DNA from 3 places in the Diaphorobacter sp. MNS-0 genome. Region 1 is predicted to be linked to each of the others. Evidence: predicted binding sites of a transcription regulator. Region 1 holds the regulator's gene; each other region holds the start of a gene.

What was found. The regulator NrdR, encoded in region 1, represses ribonucleotide reductase genes. The targets are predictions, from matches to a motif close to CACNANATNTNGTG.
Region 2: K2L43_RS15840 (ribonucleoside-diphosphate reductase subunit alpha) is a predicted target of NrdR. The motif match lies at 4,410-4,423, and genes of this name have one in related genera.
Region 3: K2L43_RS00550 (ribonucleoside triphosphate reductase) is a predicted target of NrdR. The motif match lies at 3,603-3,616, and genes of this name have one in related genera.

What each region holds. Positions count from the first base shown of each region.
Region 1 covers NZ_CP080761.1:2,373,015-2,379,029, reverse strand. Annotated here, with positions in the region: gene aroC (chorismate synthase) at 27-1,127, shown strand; gene nrdR (transcriptional regulator NrdR) at 1,204-1,653, opposite strand; gene glyA (serine hydroxymethyltransferase) at 1,666-2,910, opposite strand; ZMP/ZTP riboswitch at 2,945-3,104, opposite strand; gene K2L43_RS11280 (lytic transglycosylase domain-containing protein) at 3,148-3,987, opposite strand; gene K2L43_RS11275 (DUF748 domain-containing protein) at 4,706-6,015, shown strand, end outside.
Region 2 covers NZ_CP080761.1:3,324,263-3,330,277, reverse strand. Annotated here, with positions in the region: gene K2L43_RS15845 (ribonucleotide-diphosphate reductase subunit beta) at 74-1,264, opposite strand; gene K2L43_RS15840 (ribonucleoside-diphosphate reductase subunit alpha) at 1,403-4,321, opposite strand; gene ampD (1,6-anhydro-N-acetylmuramyl-L-alanine amidase AmpD) at 4,678-5,277, opposite strand; gene K2L43_RS15830 (sigma-54 dependent transcriptional regulator) at 5,258-6,015, opposite strand, start outside.
Region 3 covers NZ_CP080761.1:123,208-129,222, reverse strand. Annotated here, with positions in the region: partial or broken gene K2L43_RS00555 (MASE3 domain-containing protein) at 4-2,451, shown strand; gene K2L43_RS18920 (bifunctional diguanylate cyclase/phosphodiesterase) at 2,607-3,335, shown strand; gene K2L43_RS00550 (ribonucleoside triphosphate reductase) at 3,631-5,658, shown strand; gene nrdD (anaerobic ribonucleoside-triphosphate reductase) at 5,749-5,928, shown strand.

The DNA.
Region 1 (6,015 bases):
AGTGGCTCGGGGATAATCGCACCCCTATGAGCGGCAACACACTCGGTACCCTTTTTTGCGTCACCAACTTTGGTGAATCCCATGGCCCCGCCATCGGCTGCGTGATCGACGGCTGCCCGCCCGGCATGGAACTGTCCGAGGCCGACATTCAGGCCGACCTGGACCGCCGCCGCCCCGGCACCAGCCGCCATGTGACGCAGCGCAACGAGCCGGATGCGGTGGAAATCCTCTCGGGCGTATATGAGGGCAAGACCACCGGCACGCCCATCGCGCTGCTGATCCGCAACACCGACCAGCGCAGCAAGGACTACGGCAACATCGCGCAGAGCTTCCGCCCGGGGCATGCCGACTATGCCTACTGGCACAAGTACGGCCTGCGCGACCCGCGCGGTGGCGGCCGCTCGTCTGCGCGCCTCACGGCACCCACCGTAGCCGCCGGCGCGGTGGCCAAGAAATGGCTGGCCGAGAAATACGGCACCCGCTTTCGTGCCTGCATGACCCAACTGGGCGAACTGCCCATCCCGTTCGAGAGCTGGGAGCATGTGCCGCACAACCCCTTCTTCGCACCGGTGGCCGACGTGCAGGCCTACGAGGACTACATGGACGCGCTGCGCAAGTCCGGCGACTCCTGCGGCGCGCGCATTCGTGTGCAAGCTACCGGTGTGCCCGTGGGACTGGGCGAGCCGCTGTACGACAAGCTGGACGCCGACATCGCCCATGTGATGATGGGCCTGAACGCCGTGAAGGGTGTGGAGATCGGTGCCGGCTTTGCCAGCGTGGCCCAGCGCGGCACCACGCACGGCGATTCGCTCACGCCCACGGGCTTCGCCAGCAACAACGCGGGTGGCGTGCTGGGCGGCATCAGCACCGGGCAGGACATCGAGGTGTCGCTGGCCATCAAGCCCACCAGTTCCATCATCAGCCCGCGCGAGTCCATCGACATCCACGGCCAGAGTACCGAGGTGATCACGAAGGGGCGCCACGACCCCTGCGTGGGCATCCGCGCCGCGCCGATCGCCGAGGCGTTGCTTGCATTGGTCATCATGGACCATGCGCTGCGCCACCGTGCGCAATGCGGCGACGTGGTGCAGGCCGTGGCTCCGATTCCGGCAGTCCGCCAGGGGTGATGGTCAAAAACGGCTGTAGCGCCCGCCCAGTGGGCGCTGTCAGCTATCAATAGAAGAGCAATGGGAGAGCAGCGGCTTACTTGCGGACTTCGTCCACCAGCGCACGGAACTCGTCGATGTCCTCGAAGCTGCGGTACACGCTGGCGTAGCGCACATAGGCCACCTTGTCGAGCTTCTTCAACTCGCGCATGACCAGCTCGCCGATGCGGCTGGACAGAATCTCGCGCTGCCCCAGGTTGAGCAGCTTTTCCTCGATGCGCTCGATGGCCGAGTCGATCTGCACTGTGCTCACCGGGCGCTTGCGCAGCGCCAGCTTGAACGATCCCAGCAGTTTCTCGCGGTCGTATTCGACGCGGCGGCCGTCCTTCTTGACAACCGTGGGGAAGTTGACTTCCGGTCGTTCGTAGGTCGTGAAGCGCTTGTCGCAGGCGCCGCACTGGCGCCTGCGGCGGATGAAGTCCCCGTCCTCGGAGACGCGGGTCTCGACGACCTGGGTCTCCTGATGGCTGCAAAAGGGGCACTTCATCGCGGCGGTCGATCAGCGATAGACCGGGAAGCGGCTGGTCAGCGCGTGCACCTTGGCGCGCACGGCTTCCAGGTTCGCCTCGTCATGCGGATTGTCCAGCACGTCGGCCACCAGGTTGGCCGTGAGGCGCGTTTCCTCTTCCTTGAAACCCCGTGTCGTGATGGCGGGCGTGCCCACGCGAATGCCGCTGGTGACCATCGGCTTTTCGGGATCGTTGGGGATCGCGTTCTTGTTGATCGTGATATGGGCCTTGCCCAGGGCTGCCTCGGCCTCCTTGCCGGTGATGCCCTTGGCGCGAAGGTCCACCAGCATCACGTGGCTTTCGGTGCGACCGCTCACGATGCGCAGTCCGCGCTGGATCAGCGTTTCCGCGAACACCTTGGCGTTCTTGGTCACCTGCTGCTGATACTGCTTGAACTCGGGCGACAGGGCTTCCTTGAAGGCCACGGCCTTGGCGGCGATGACGTGCTCCAGCGGGCCGCCCTGCAGGCCGGGGAAGATGGCGCTGTTGATGGCCTTCTCGTGCTCGGCCTTCATCAGAATGATGCCGCCGCGTGGGCCGCGCAGGCTCTTGTGCGTGGTGGAGGTCACCACGTCCGCAAACGGCACCGGGTTGGGGTACTCGCCCGCGACGACCAGGCCGGCATAGTGGGCAATGTCCACCCAGAAGATGGCGCCGACTTCCTTGGCGATCTTCGCGAAGCGCTCGAAGTCGATGCGCAGGGCGTAGGCGGAGGCGCCGGCGATGATCAGCTTGGGCTTGTGCTCGCGGGCCTTGGCTTCCAGCGCGTCGTAGTCGATCTCTTCCTTGTCGTTCAGTCCGTAGGAGACTACGTTGAACCACTTGCCGCTCATGTTCAGCGGCATGCCGTGCGTGAGGTGGCCGCCCTCGGCCAGGCTCATGCCCAGAATGGTGTCGCCGGGCTTCAGGAAGGCCATCAGCACAGCCTGGTTGGCCTGCGAACCCGAGTTGGGCTGCACATTGGCCGCTTCGGCGCCGAAGAGTTGCTTGATGCGGTCGATGGCCAACTGCTCGATCACGTCCACGTTCTCGCAGCCGCCGTAGTAGCGCTTGCCAGGGTAGCCTTCGGCGTACTTGTTGGTGAGCTGCGAGCCCTGAGCGGCCATCACGGCGGGCGAGGCGTAGTTCTCGCTGGCGATCAGCTCAATGTGTTCTTCCTGGCGGCGGTCTTCGGCCTGGATGGCGGCCCACACCTCGGGATCGGTTTGTTCGACAAGAATATTGCGTTGGTACATGGCAGTCCGATGAACTAAGTGTCCCTTGGCAATCAAGGGCTGCCCAGGCGAACGACGGATCGCTGCGGGGCTGGTGCCTGCCGCGCGGCACGCTCCCCAGTGGTTTGCAGAAAAACGCTGTTTCCTGCCGGTGTCCACGTCAGCGGCGGTGCCCCGGGGGACGTCCGCGCCTATCGCCAGTTGCGTGCCCTGCTAGTGTAGCTGAGCACGCCCTTCATCAATGCCAGAGTAGGCTCTTCAGAGGCCGCTCAGCAGGGCCACCTTCTCGCCAGTGGCAGGGGTTGCAGGTGCGGCTTCCGGTGTGGCAGGAGCCTTGGTGGACAGGAGAGGTGGATTCACTGGGCCGGCGGGAGAAACGCCCGTGCGACCATTGGCGACCTGGCGCAGCCGGAAATGCTCTGCCAGTACCTTGGCGGCGTAGCCCCCGTCGTCGGGCAGGTTGGCTGCGCCGACGTAGTAACGCAGTCCGCCTTCCAGCGAGCCGGCGCGCGCGATGCACTCCTGCAGCACCTTCACGCCCACGCGCAGGTTGGCCACGGGATCGAATGCCGCCAGGTGCCCACCAAAGCCTTCGTACTTGTCGGTATGCACACGCGTCATCACCTGCATCAATCCTTGCGCACCTACCGGGCTTTGTGCAAACGGGTTGAAGCTCGATTCCACGGCCATGACGGCCAGGATCAAGGTGGGATCCAGTTTGGTCCGCACGCCGATTTCATACGCCTCGGTGACCAGTGCCGCCAGCGGTTCGGGCGCCACGCGGTACTTCTTGCTGAGCCAGTAGGCCACGGCAGCCTGTTCCCGCGGCAACTCCTTGGGGTTGAGCGCTACTGCCCGCTCGCTTGCGGCAGGCTCCATAGGGAAGCCCACTACGGCTTCCTGGCGGGCCTGCAGCCAGCCCATGAGTTCTTCTTCTCCTGCCTGGCGCAGGTCCGGGCGTGCCGTAAGTGTGATCACGCCGAAGACGACGCCCAGCCCGAGCAGGGCGAAGCCGCTGTGTGTCACTTCCAGAAAACCGTTGATCACATCGGCCGCAAACGTGCGGACGCCGGCAATCACATTTCCTGACGCTGTCATAGCTTTCCTTTCTAAGTCGGCTCCTGAGCGAAGAGCACTGTCGTGGTTGCTCAGGAGTCCGGTCCTGCCAGACGGTGGGGTCTGGGTGGGTATGCCGTTCAGTCCGTTTAGGCGCGTTAGGCCCAGGGGAATCTGTTGACTGTCGTAGCCGAAATCTGTAGAGGCTAGGGTTTTTACTAGGCCTTGGTTGAGGGCTGGCGGATTCTAGGAGGTCTCCAAATTCAAGGTCAATACTAATGTTTGAATTTTTTAGAACAAAAAGTTCTGTTCAATCTGTGGGAAAGCACAGATTTTTCGCGCATGTCCTTTTAAGAAGGGTTTGTGCGCAAGCAATTCGACTGCTTAATGAAACAGTCAATTGCATGAAATTTTTCATTGCTAAAAGCTGTTGGAACGCGCGCTCGAATTTGCTATCGTTGAGGTGCCTGAACGACTCAGGCATTCGCCAAACGGGGCGATCAGCGCGATGAATGGCAGACAGTGCCGCATCACATGAGATCTCCTCCAAGGCAACCCCTGGAGGCAATCCCTTGCCTCCTGCGCTTGAGACGATCCTCTCCCAAGCGCAAAAAGATGGCGAAAGACCGTTGTGTCAGCCGTCAAGCCCGGTGTGCGAAGAAGTTCGACACCGGGCTTTCTTTTTTTGCGTTTTTTTACCTGCCTGCGTCAGCGCGGGAACGGTCCCATTGCGTTGGTAGCTCAACAGAATAGGTGCCGCGTGCTGCAAATCATCAAGAACAACCCCTGGATTCGTCGATTTGCATGGTTGGTGCTGTGCTGGGGCGGCGCGTGGCTGCTCGGTTGGCTGGTGGTCCCTCCGCTGGCGCAGTCGCAGATTGAAAGGCATGCGAGTGAAGCGCTGGGGCGCAAGTTGACGGTCGAACGGGTGGAGTTTTTGCCCTGGACTTTGGAGGCCACTTTGCACGGCGTAGCCCTGGCGTCAAAGGATGGCAGTTCAGAGCAGGTACGGGTGGGCCGCATCTATATAGACGCTGAATTGCAATCCCTTTGGCGGGGCGCTCCAGTGATCGATGCGCTGCAGGTAGACGACCCGGTAGTTCGTGTCACGCAATTGGCCCCAGGGGTTTATGACGTGGACGACTTGCTCGCGCTCATGGCGGCGAAGCCGCAGGGCGAGAAATCAGCCACGGAGCCGGCACATTTCGCGCTCTTCAATATCGCATTGAAGGGTGGTGTCGTCGAATTCGATGACCGTACGGTGGGGGTGGTGCACACGTTGCGCCGCGTGGAACTGGACGTTCCTTTCCTGAGCAGTTTTTCTGCGGACCGCGAGGTCAAGGTGACGCCGCGCCTGGCGTTTGAGCTCAACGGCAGCACCTTTGATACCTCAGCGATGGCCACTCCCTTTACGGACACCAGGGAAGCCGAGGTTCGCCTGCATATTGAGAATTTCGACCTGGCCCCCTTCGGTCGCTACCTGCCGCCCAGCGTGCCGGTGCGGCTCAAGGCGGGGCGATTGGACGCGGATGTTCAACTAGGGTTCGAGCAACGGGAGACCCCTCGACTGCTGATTTCCGGGGATGTGCAACTGAGCGGGGTACATGCCACCGATGCGCAGGAGCAGCCTTTGCTGCAATTCGAGGAAATGCGTGCCGTATTCAAGGAGACGGAGCCCCTGCGGCGCAGGATCAACATTGATCTGCTGGAATGGCGCGGCGCGCGTGCACATGTACGCCGAAACGAGGCGGGTGAAGTAAAGCTTGCGGGATTGCCACGGGCCGACAGCGACGAGCACCCAGCGCCACAGACAAAGGAGTCTGCGGAGCCCTGGCGTGTCCATATCGCCAGGGTGGGTTTGCGGGATGGCTTCATCCAATGGACCGATGCCAGCCTGCCGCGGGGGACCGCCGTGTGGGAGGTGGAAGACCTGCAGGTAGAAGCGTCGTCCATTGCCTTGCCGCTGGAACAGCCCATGCAATTGCGTGCGAGTGCTTCCTTCAGGCAGTCTGCGGTCGCCCGCAGCAGCGAATCCGCGCGATTGGCTGTACTGGGCCAAGTGAGCGCCTC
Region 2 (6,015 bases), 950 kb from region 1:
CAAGGCCGCAGCGCCGAACGGTGCTGTGTGCGCGGAGCGTGGTTGAAAAATCATGGCCTGGTCTACGAAGATGTCAGTCCCAGGACAAGGCGCCGCCCGACTGGTACTCGATGACGCGCGTCTCGAAGAAGTTGCGTTCCTTCTTCAGATCAATCATCTCGCTCATCCAGGGGAACGGATTTTCTTCATTCGGAAAGAGCGCTTCCAGCCCGATCTGTGTGGCGCGGCGGTTCGCGATGTAGCGCAGGTAGCCTTTGAACATGGAGGCGTTCATACCCAGCACGCCACGCGGCATGGTGTCTTCGGCATAACGGTATTCCAGTTCCACTGCCTTGATGAACAGGGCCTTGATCTCGTCCTTGAACTCGGCCGTCCACAGATGTGGGTTTTCGAGCTTGAGCTGGTTGATCAGGTCGATGCCGAAGTTGCAGTGCATGGACTCGTCGCGCAGGATGTACTGGTACTGCTCGGCAGCGCCGGTCATCTTGTTCTGGCGGCCGAGTGCCAGGATTTGCGTGAAACCCACGTAGAAGAACAGACCTTCCATCAGGCACGCAAAAACGATCAGCGACTTGAGTAGTGTCTGGTCGCTCTCGGGTGTGCCGGTCGTGAAGCGCGGATCCATGATCGCTTCGATGAAGGGGATCAGGAACTCGTCCTTGTCGCGGATGGACTGGACCTCGTTGTAGGCATTGAAAATCTCGCCTTCGTCCAAGCCCAGTGACTCCACGATGTACTGGTACGCATGGGTGTGGATGGCTTCCTCGAACGCCTGGCGCAACAGGAACTGCCGGCATTCCGGCGCCGTGATGTGGCGGTAGGTGCCTAGAACGATGTTGTTGGCGGCCAGCGAGTCGGCCGTGACGAAGAAGCCCAGGTTGCGCTTGACGATGCGCCGCTCGTCCTCGGTGAGGCCGTTCGGGTCCTTCCAGAGTGCGATGTCCCGCGTCATGTTCACTTCCTGGGGCATCCAGTGATTGGCGCAGGTGGCGAGGTATTTCTCCCACGCCCACTTGTACTTGAACGGCACCAGCTGGTTGACGTCGGTCTGGCCATTGATGATGCGTTTGTCGACCGCAGACACGCGGCGGTGTTGGGGTGCTGCAGACGCGGTAGGGGCAGTGCGCGTCGAAGTGCTGGCGACGGACTGCAACACGGGTGCTTGGAAACCGTTTGGCGGAGGCTCCACAGGGCGGTCGTTGGAGTGACTGCCGTCCAAGAGTTTTTGCGATGAGGGCTTGACTTCGTCGTCCCAGGTGAGCATAGGTTTTCCAGTGGTCGGATTATGGAAGCAGTGCTTCAAAATGAAAAGCACCGAAGCGTTGCCGGGCGTGATCTGTTGCTTCACGACACATGCGAACGAGGCGACGGAGTGTCACGCTGCGCCCGCATGCGCACGGCATCACTGGCAGGCTTCGCAGCCGGGGTCGTCAATGGCGCAGAACTTCACGTCGGTCGCAGGGATGGCAGCAGCCTGTGCCTGCGCTGCAGCCACGGCAGCGTTCAATGCCGAGCTTGGTGCCATCGTTCCCTCCCCCGTGTCGCTTGCGCCAGACGCGACGGCATTGAGCTGGCGTGTGTTCACGGTACTCATCTCCACATGCGTCGCGCTCTGCGTGCGCAGGTAGTAAGTGGTCTTCAGACCGCGTATCCACGCAAGCTTGTATGTCTCGTCGAGCTTCTTGCCTGAGGCGCCGGCCATGTAGATGTTCAGGCTCTGCGCCTGGTCGATCCATTTCTGTCGACGCGCCGCCGCTTCGACGAGCCAGGTGGGAGCGACTTCAAAGGCCGTGGCATACAGTGCCTTGACGGTGAGGGGAACGCGGTCGATCGCGTGCAGCGACCCCTTGAAGTGCTTGAGGTCCATGAGCATCACGTCGTCCCACAGGCCCAGCTGCTTCAGGTCGCGCACCAGGTACTGGTTGATGACCGTGAACTCTCCCGAGAGGTTGGATTTGACGGAGAGATTGCCGAAGGAGGGCTCAATGGAGGCGTCCACGCCAACGATGTTAGAGATGGTGGCTGTGGGCGCAATGGCGATGCAGTTGGAGTTGCGCATGCCGTCTTGCGCGATCTTGGCGCGCAGCATGTCCCAGTCCAGACGCGTCGTACGGTCCACCTCCACGTACCCGCCACGTTCCTGCTGCAGCAATTGCAGTGAATCCAGCGGCAGGATGCCCTGGGACCACAGAGAGCCCTGGTAACTGGAGTATTGGCCCCGTTCTTGGGCGAGATCGGTTGAGGCCCAGTAGGCGTAATAGCAGAGAGCCTCCATGGAGGTGTCGGCAAACTCCACTGCGGCGTCGCTCGCGTAGGGGATGCGCAGTTCATACAGCGCGTCCTGGAACCCCATCAGGCCCAGGCCGACGGGGCGGTGGCGCAGGTTGGAATCCTTGGCCTTCTGTACGGCGTAGTAGTTGATGTCAATCACGTTGTCCAGCATGCGCATGGCCGTGCTCACGGTTTTGCGCAGCTTGTCGTGGTCGACGCCTCCGTCCTTGAGATGGCGCGCGAGGTTCACCGATCCCAGGTTGCACACGGCCGTCTCGGCATCGCTGGTGTTGAGCGTGATCTCGGTACAGAGATTGGAACTGTGCACTACGCCTACATGCTGCTGGGGAGAGCGGACGTTGCACGGGTCCTTGAAGGTGATCCAGGGATGGCCGGTCTCGAACAGCATGGACAGCATCTTGCGCCAGAGGTCGACGGCCGGTACGCGTTTGAACAGGGGCAACTCGCCGCTCTCGGCCTTGGCCTCGTAGGCGATGTAGGCTTTTTCGAAGGCCTGTCCGTACAGGTCGTGCAGGTCAGGGACATCCGAGGGGGAAAACAGTGTCCACAGGCCCTTTTCCATTACGCGTTTCATGAACAGGTCGGGAATCCAGTTGGCCGTGTTCATGTCGTGTGTGCGTCGCCGGTCGTCGCCGGTGTTCTTGCGCAGCTCCAGGAATTCTTCGATGTCCAGGTGCCAGCTTTCCAGGTAGGTGCAGACGGCACCCTTGCGCTTGCCGCCCTGGTTCACGGCCACGGCCGTGTCGTTGACCACCTTGAGGAACGGCACCACGCCTTGCGACTCGCCGTTCGTGCCCTTGATGCGTGCACCGAGGGCGCGTACGCGTGTCCAGTCGTTACCCAGGCCGCCCGCGAACTTGGACAGCAGGGCGTTTTCCTTGATGGATTCGTAGATGCCCTCCAGCTCGTCGGGCACCGTCGTCAGGTAGCAGCTGGACAGCTGCGAGCGCAATGTGCCGCTGTTGAACAGCGTGGGCGTGCTGCTCATGAAATCGAAGGAGCTGAGCAGTTCGTAGAACTCGATGGCGCGGGCGTTGCGGTCGTCCTCGCGCAGCGCCAGGCCCATGGCCACGCGCATGAAAAAGGTCTGAGGCAGCTCGATGCGCGTTTTGCGCACATGCAGGAAGTAGCGGTCGTACAGCGTCTGTAGGCCAAGATAGTCGAACTGCAGGTCGCGCTCGGCCTTCAGTGTGCTTCCCAGGCGCTGCAGGTCGAATTCCATCAGGCGCGGGTCGAGCAACTCGTTGTCCACGCCCTGGCGGATGAACTGTGGAAAATTTTCGGCGTAGGCCAGGGCCATGTCGGCGGGATTCACGTCGCGGCCTAACACCTCGCGCACGATGGTGTGCAGCAACAGTCGTGCCGTCGCGTAGGTGTAGCCGGGATCTTTCTCGATCAGGGTGCGCGCCGCGAGGATGGATGCCTTGTACACCTCGTCCATGGGTACGCCGTCGTACAGGTTGCGCATGGTCTCCGCGATGATGGGCGCGGCCTGGACGTCCGATCCCAGGCCCGTGCATGCGGCTTCTACCAGGCTCTGCAGGCGCAGAATGTCAAGCTCCACGCGCTGACCTTGGTCCTGTACATACAGGGCCGGCATCTGGGGTAGCAGTTGTTCCTTCTTCTGTGCGCGTTCTTGCGCGCGGCGCTCGCGGTAGAGCACGTAGGCGCGTGCCACCTCATGATGGCTGCCTCGCATCAAGCCCAGCTCCACCTGGTCCTGCACGTCCTCAATGTGGAACGTTCCTCCCGCGGGGCGCGAGCGCATCAGCGCGCGCACGACTGCCTGGGTCAGCTGATCCACCACTTCGCGCACGCTCGCCGAGGCTGCTCCCTGTGCCCCGTGAACGGCCAGGAATGCTTTCATCATCGCCACGGCGATTTTTTGCGGCTCGAAGGGCACCACGGCGCCGTTGCGGCGAATGATCTGGTAGTGCATCAGTGGATGGGCCCCGGTCGGCGTGGCTGACGGGGTGGCCCGTGCAGGCGATGGGGTGTCAACAGGAACGGATAGGGGCGCAGCGTGCATGGAGGTCCTCGGAGGTGTTCGGAGAAATGGCCAGGCGGACGGGTAGTCACCTTCGGCCGGCGAAACGGCGGCTTAGACTGTCGCCGCACACTATATCTAGTGTGTCTTGATGGTTCAAGACACTAGGGGTAGTGTATCCCCGTAAGAGGCTGGCGAGATCGTTTCGACGTGATTGAACGCCTGGGCCTTCTACTGCCGTCGCAGCCCCCGTAGGATCAGGCCCGCATCCGACGGCTTGAGCCATGGTGCGGCATGCTGGCCGATCTTGCGCGCAAACGCGCGTGCAACTTCATCCTGAGCAGTGAAGGCGAGGCGAAGGCGCAAAGTGCGGCAATGCGTCCAGGTGCCTGGGAGGATCAACACCCTGGCGGAAAAAGAACACCCGTGCCGGCGAAGGCTCCATGAAGTACACGCCAGTCAAACCCAGGGCCTGGGTCGTGTTTGCGTTCAGGGGCGATGTGCTCATGTCCTGCGATGTAGCGCACGGGGTAGCGCTGCCGCAGCGCCTTGCAAAGGGTCACAAGGGTGGCGTACTGCGCTTGCTCGAAGCTCCCACCTTCCAGCCCCTCGAGCTCAACGCCGATCGAGTCGTCGTTGCAGGCATCGCGCCCCCGGTAGTGGGAACGGCCCGCGTGCCAGGCGCGTCGGCCCACGTCCACGAACTGCCACAGCACACCTGCGCGCGTGATGAAGAAATGCGTCGACACTTCCAGGCCGCGAATCTGCTGGAAATAAGGATGGGCGTCCCAGTCCAGCTGGTTCATGAAAAGCCGGTGGACATGGTCCCCGCCAAACTGCCCGGGGGGAAGGCTGATGGAATGCACCACGATGAGGTCCACGCTGGCCTGCGGGGGGCGTGGCCCGTGGTTGGGCGAGTCCATGCGTCTCGCATTCGCGAACCAGCCGCCGTGCCAGGCAGGCCGCCGGGCCGCAGGCTCAGGGCTGCGCGTCGCCATGGCTGTCGCCGTCTTGCGGTACCTCGATGTGCAGCCGGGCAATCCGGTAACGGATCTGGCGCAGGCTGATGCCCAGGCGGGCTGCGGTGGCCGTGCGGTTGAAACCCGCCTCGCGCAGGGCGCGCACGAGTATTTCCCGTTCCTGCTGGTCGAGCCAGGCTTGCAGATCGTTGGGCAGGGGCATGCCTTCGCTGATGCCGGACCAACGAGGGGGCGCGTGTGGCTCAGCGGGCTGCGCGATGGCTGGTGCGGACGGTACGGGCTGCGGTAGGGGCAGCGGTGCCTCCACGGTGGAGGCTGGCGCGCTTTCAACGTGCAGCTCATGGCCATCGCTGAGGGCTACCGCGCGGTGCAGCAGGTTTTCCAGCTCGCGCACATTGCCGGTGAGCGGGTGCTGTGCGATGCACTGCAGCGCTTCCTCTGTCAAGTGGGGAACGGCCACCCCCGATTCTTGCTCGATACGGGCCAGCAAGGCCTCGCACAGCGCGGGCAGGTCCTCTCGCCGCTCGCGCAACGGTGGGATCAGCAGTTCGATGACATTCAGCCGGTAATACAGATCCTGGCGGAAGCGCCCCGCCTGCACGTCAGCGGCCAGGTCTCGGTGCGTGGCGCTGACGATGCGCACGTCCACGGCTTCTTCCTGCGTGGAGCCCAGGGGCCGTACCGTGCGCTCCTGGATCGCACGCAGCAGTTTGGATTGCATGGGCAGCGGCAGGTCGCCAATTTCGTCAAGGAACA
Region 3 (6,015 bases), 1.7 Mb from region 1:
CACATGATGCACCCCGCCCACCGCCAGGAGTTCCGCCAGTCCCTCATCTGGTTCGCCGTGCTGCTGGTCAGCCTGTGGCTGTTGAAGACCCTGCCCGCGCCGGATGCCGCGCGCGGCATGGCGGGCTACCTGCCGCTGCACACCGCGATGGAGGTCGTGTCCATCGGCGTGGCGGCAATGGTGTTCAGCATCAGTTGGGCCACGCAAAGGTACCGGCCCAACGGGCGGGTGCTGGTCCTCGGCCTGGGGCTGCTGGGCGTGGCGGTGCTGGACCTGACCCACAGCCTGTCCTACGCCGGCATGCCGGACTTCGTGACCCCCAGCGACCCGGAAAAGGCCATCAACTTTTGGCTGGCCGCGCGCGCGCTGGCGGCGCTGGCCCTGCTGTGGGCCGCGTTATGGCCCCACCGCTGGAATGAATGGCTGGGCCGCCGCTCGCGCTACGCGGGGCTGTTGTGGGTGGCGCTGCTGGTGGGCGCGGTGCACTACGTGCTGCTGGGGCATCCGCAGTGGCTGCCCCGCACCTTCACGCCCGAGGCAGGGCTCACGCCCTTCAAGGTCCGTTTCGAATACGCGCTGGCAACCGCGTACGTGCTGGCGGGCGTGGGCTTCCTCACGCAACTGCGCCATGCGCGCGAGTTCGGTCTGTCGCACCTGGCGCTGGCATCGTTCACCATGGCCATGAGCGAGATCTTCTTCACGCTCTACGCCAACGTGACCGATGTGTACAACGTCGCCGGCCACTTCTACAAGATCCTGGCCTATGGCTTCCTGTACCGCGGCCTGTTCGTGGAAACGGTGCAGATCCCGTACCTGGACCTGCGCGCCGCCGAGGCCCGGCAGCGCGCCACGCTGAACACGCTGCCCGACCTGCTGTTCGAGGTGGACCGCAAGGGGGTGTACCTCGCGGTGCACGCCAACGAGACCAGCAAGATCCTGACCCCGCTGCCCCAGTTGCTGGGAAAAACGCTGGACGAGGCGCTGCCGCCGGCGGCTGCCGCGCAGTGTTTCGAGGCACTGGCGGAGGCTGAACGCACGGGCATGAGCCGCGGCCAGCGCATCACGTTGCCGCTGCCCCTGGGCGAGCGGCATTTCGAGCTGTCCGTCTCCCGCAAATCCGCGGTCGCGGGCCAGCCCGACACCTTCCTGATGCTGTCGCGCGACATCACGCCCACCGTGGAGAACGAGGAGCGCATTCGCTCCGAGGCCGGCCTGAACGCCGCCCTGCTGGACCTGCAGCAGCACGACATCCACCAGCCCGAGGCAGACCTGCTGCGCCGCGGCCTGGCGCATGTCCAGACCCTGACCGGCAGCGCGCTGGCCGTGCTGTACTTCGTGCACGACGACGCACGCGGCACCTCACTGGCCGCCTGCTCGCACGAGAACGCCCCGCCCGACATGCCGCCGTGGGAAACCGCCCTGCGCGAACGCCGCGCCGTGGTGACGAACGCGCCGCACGATGCGGCGGCTGGGCGCGCACCGGGCGGCGCGACGGCCCGCTGGGCTTGCGTGCCCGTGGTGGAAGGCGGCAGGCCGCGCCTGCTGCTGGGCGTGGCCGGCAAGGCGCGGGACTATCACCCACGCGACGCACAGGCGCTGCAGACCGTGGCCGACGCCCTCTGGAAGCACACGGCCCAGCGCCGCCAGGAGGCCGTCATCCACCGCCTGTCGGAGGCGCTGGACCAGAGCCCCAGTCCGGTGGTCATCACCGACATCGACGCCAGCATCGTCTACGTCAACAAGGCCTTCAGCGAAGTCAGCGGCTACGGCGCACAAGAGGTGCTGGGCCGCAACCCGCGCGTGCTGCAGTCGGGACTGACGCCGCGGACCACCTATGCCGATATGTGGACCAAGCTGCCGCGCGGCCTGCCCTGGCAGGGCGAACTCATCAACCGCCGCAAGAACGGACAGGTCTATACGGAAAACGCCTCGCTTTACCCCGTTCGCGACGTGTTCGGCGAAGTGACGCATTACGTCGCGCACATGGAGGACATCACGCAGCGGCGCGAGGCGGAGGAGCGCATCCGCGCCCTCTCCAACTATGACACGCTGACCGGCCTGCTCAACAAGAAAGCCTTCGACGAACAGTTGACGCAAGCCATCGACCGCGCCGACGCAAGCCACGAACGGGTGTCGGTGCTGTGGTTCGACCTGGACAACTTCAAGCTGGTGAACGAAACCCTGGGCCACGCGGCCGGTGACGAGTTGCTGTTGGAGATGGGCAACCGGCTGCGCGCCTGCCTGGCGCCGCACATTCCCGTGGCGCGCTATTCGGGCGACGCTTTCACGGCCATCGTGCCCCTGGCGGACCAGGCGGCGGTGGCGCTGCTGGCGCAGGATGCGCTGGCGCAGCTGCAGACCACACTGCAGATCCAAGGCCATGCCGTATCCGTCAGCGCGTCGGCCGGCATCGCCGTCTACCCCGACGACGCGCGCACCGCCAGCACCTTGGCGTCCGCCGCGGAAGTGGCGATGTACCGCGTCAAGCAGGACGGGCGCAACGGGCTGCGCTTCTTCGCACCCGAGATGCAGGCGCACACGCAGCGTTCGCTGGAGCTGGCCGCCGGCCTCAAGGACGCGCGGCGCACCGCGGCGAGCTGTTCCTGGTGTTCCAGCCCCAGCGCACGCTGGGCAGCGGCGCGCTGGCGGGCGCCGAGGCGCTGCTGCGCTGGCGCCATCCGCGCTGGGGGCTGGTGTCTCCGGCCGAGTTCATCCCGATCGCCGAGCAAAGCGGCTCCATCGTGGCCATCGATTTCTGGGTGGTGGAGCAGGTGGCGCAGCAGTTGCGCGCCTGGGATGCCGCGGGCCTGCCGCCGCTGGTGGTGGCGGTGAACGTATCGGCTGCGCAGTTCGCGCGGCCGCACTTCGTCGAGGAGCTGGTGCGCATCCTGCAGCGCATGGACGTTTCGCCCCAGCGCATCGAGGTGGAGTTGACCGAGGCCGTCGCGCTGAAAAACCCGGAACAGGCCGAGACCACCATCCGCCGCCTGCATGAGGTGGGCTTTCGCGTGGCGCTGGACGACTTCGGCACAGGCTATTCCTCCATGAGCTACCTCAAGCGTTACGCCATCGACAAGCTCAAGATCGACCAGTCCTTCGTGCGCGAACTCGCCCACCAGGCCAGCGACCAGGCCATCGTGACGGCCATCATCAAGATGGCCCACAGCCTGCGCATGGCCACCATTGCCGAAGGCGTGGAGACGGCCGAGCAGGCCGCGTTGCTGCAGGCCTGCGGCTGCGACGAAATGCAAGGCTACTGGTACAGCCGGCCGCTGGAGCCCGCCGCGTTCGAGGCCTTTGTGCGCAATGCGCAGGCCGGCGTCGAGTTGGCCTGACACGCGTCGCGCCGCACGCAACCCGGTTGCTACTGTTTTAATAGCTTCCAGCGCTTATCCCTCCAGCGCCAGAAGGCCAAACGGCGTCAAACCCTCCACGGCGCCCCGATCCCCCGCCCAGCCTCTCGGGCGCGGGCCTGCTGCGGCCCCACCCCGTGGCGCTCGGGCCACAAGCCGCGCACCGCAGCCCCCCTCTGCACAGGCCCTTTTCTGCCCTGCGGTTTGTGCCTGATCAAACTACCTATAGTGTTTGATAGGTATGGTGAACACTATATGTAGTGTTTGAAGGGTTGCCATGACACCACCATCTCCGATCGTCGCCAGCCTGCCGCGCGACGTCATCCAACGCAACGGCGAGCGCACACCTTTCGATGCTGTGCGCATCCAGTCGGCCATCGCACGGGCCGGCCAGGCCACGGGCGAGTTCGGCGAGGACGAGGCCCGTCTGCTCACGGCGCAGGCCACCAAGGTGCTGATCCACCGCTTCCATGGCGAGGCACCGGCCATCGAGCAGATCCAGGACGTGGTGGAGCAGACGCTGATCGCCGCCAACCATCTGCAGACCGCGCGCGCCTACATGGCCTACCGCCAGCGCCACGCCACCCTGCGCGCCGACCGGCAGACGCTGGTGCATGTGGAAAGCTCCATCAACGAGTACCTCACGCGCGCCGATTGGCGTGTGAACGCCAACGCCAACCAGGGCTACTCGCTGGGCGGGCTGATCCTGAACGTGGCAGGCAAGGTGACGGCGAACTACTGGCTCTCGCACGTCTACGCGCCCGAGATCGGCGAGGCGCACCGCAATGGCGACATCCACATCCACGACCTCGACATGCTCAGCGGCTACTGCGCGGGCTGGTCGCTGCGCACGCTACTGCACGAGGGGCTGAACGGCGTGCCGGGCAAGGTGGAGGCGGGGCCCCCGAAGCACATGAGCTCCGCCGTGGGGCAGATCGTGAACTTCCTCGGCACGCTGCAGAACGAATGGGCCGGCGCGCAGGCGTTCTCGTCGTTCGACACCTACATGGCGCCCTTCGTGCGCAAGGACGGCATGGACTACGCCGCCGTGCGCCAGTGCATCCAGGAGCTGGTCTACAACCTCAACGTGCCCTCGCGCTGGGGCACGCAGACGCCGTTCACCAACCTCACCTTCGACTGGACCTGTCCCGAGGACCTGCGCGAGCAGGTGCCGGTGATCGGCGGCGTGGAGATGCCGTTTTGCTACGGCGAGCTGCAGGCCGAGATGGACGTCATCAACCGCGCCTACATCGACGTGATGACCACGGGCGATGCCAAGGGCCGCGTGTTCACCTTCCCGATTCCCACGTACAACATCACGCCCGACTTCCCGTGGGAGAGCGAGAACGCCGTCGCCCTGTTCGACATGACGGCCAAGTACGGCCTGCCGTACTTCCAGAACTTCATCAATTCCGAGCTGTCGCCCAACATGGTGCGCTCCATGTGCTGCCGCCTGCAGCTGGACCTGCGCGAGCTGCTCAAGCGCGGCAACGGCCTGTTCGGCAGCGCCGAGCAGACCGGCAGCCTGGGCGTGGTCACCGTCAACTGCGCGCGCCTGGGCTATCTGCACGCGGGCGACGAGGCGGCCCTGCTGGCGGCGCTGGACCGCCTGCTGGAACTGGGCAAGCAGAGCCTGGAGGTCAAGCGCAAGCTCATCCAGCGCCTGATGGACCAGGGCCTGTTCCCGTACACCAAGCGCTACCTGGGCACGCTGCGCAACCACTTCAGCACGCTGGGCGTGAACGGCATCAACGAGATGGTGCGCAACTTCACCGGCGGCGCGCACGACATCACCAGCGACTGGGGTCACCAGTTCGCCCTGCGCCTGCTGGACCATGTGCGCGCGCGCATCGTGCAGTTCCAGGAAGAAACCGGCCACCTCTACAACCTGGAGGCCACGCCCGCCGAAGGCACCACCTACCGCTTTGCCAAGGAAGACAAGAAGCGCTGGCCCGCCATCCTGCAGGCCGGTACGGCCGAGCAGCCCTACTACACCAACAGCTCGCAGTTGCCCGTGGGCTTCACCGACGACCCGTTCGAGGCGCTGCAGCGGCAAGAGGCGCTGCAGGGCAAGTACACCGGCGGCACGGTGCTGCACCTGTACATGGGCGAGCGCATCTCCAGCGGCGCTGCCTGCCGCGAGCTGGTGAAACGGGCGCTCACCCACTTCCGCCTGCCCTACATCACCGTCACGCCCACCTTCTCCATCTGCCCCACGCACGGCTACCTGGCCGGCGAGCACAAGTTCTGCCCGCGCTGCGACGAGGAGCGCCTGGCCGCCAAGCGCGCGCGGCTGGCGGCGTGATTTGAACGAAATTTGCCTCTAGCGCTTATGCAACAAGCGCCAACAGCTATTGTTTTTGAAGTTCTTCCACCACCAACCCAGGAGTTTGTCATGACCCACTTTTCCGCCACCGAGAACACCGCCCTGGCCACCGCCGTGCAGCTGACCGACGCCGAGCGCCAGCCCTGCGAGGTCTGGACGCGCGTCATGGGCTACCACCGCCCCGTGGCCAGCTTCAACACCGGCAAGCAGGGCGAACACAACGAACGCCAGTTCTTCGCCGAGAAATGAGCAACCCCCTGTGGCGCTGCGCGCCTTCCCCCTTCTCTCGCCTCGCTGCGCGAGGCGGGAAGGGGGACGCCACCAGCGCGGCGGGGC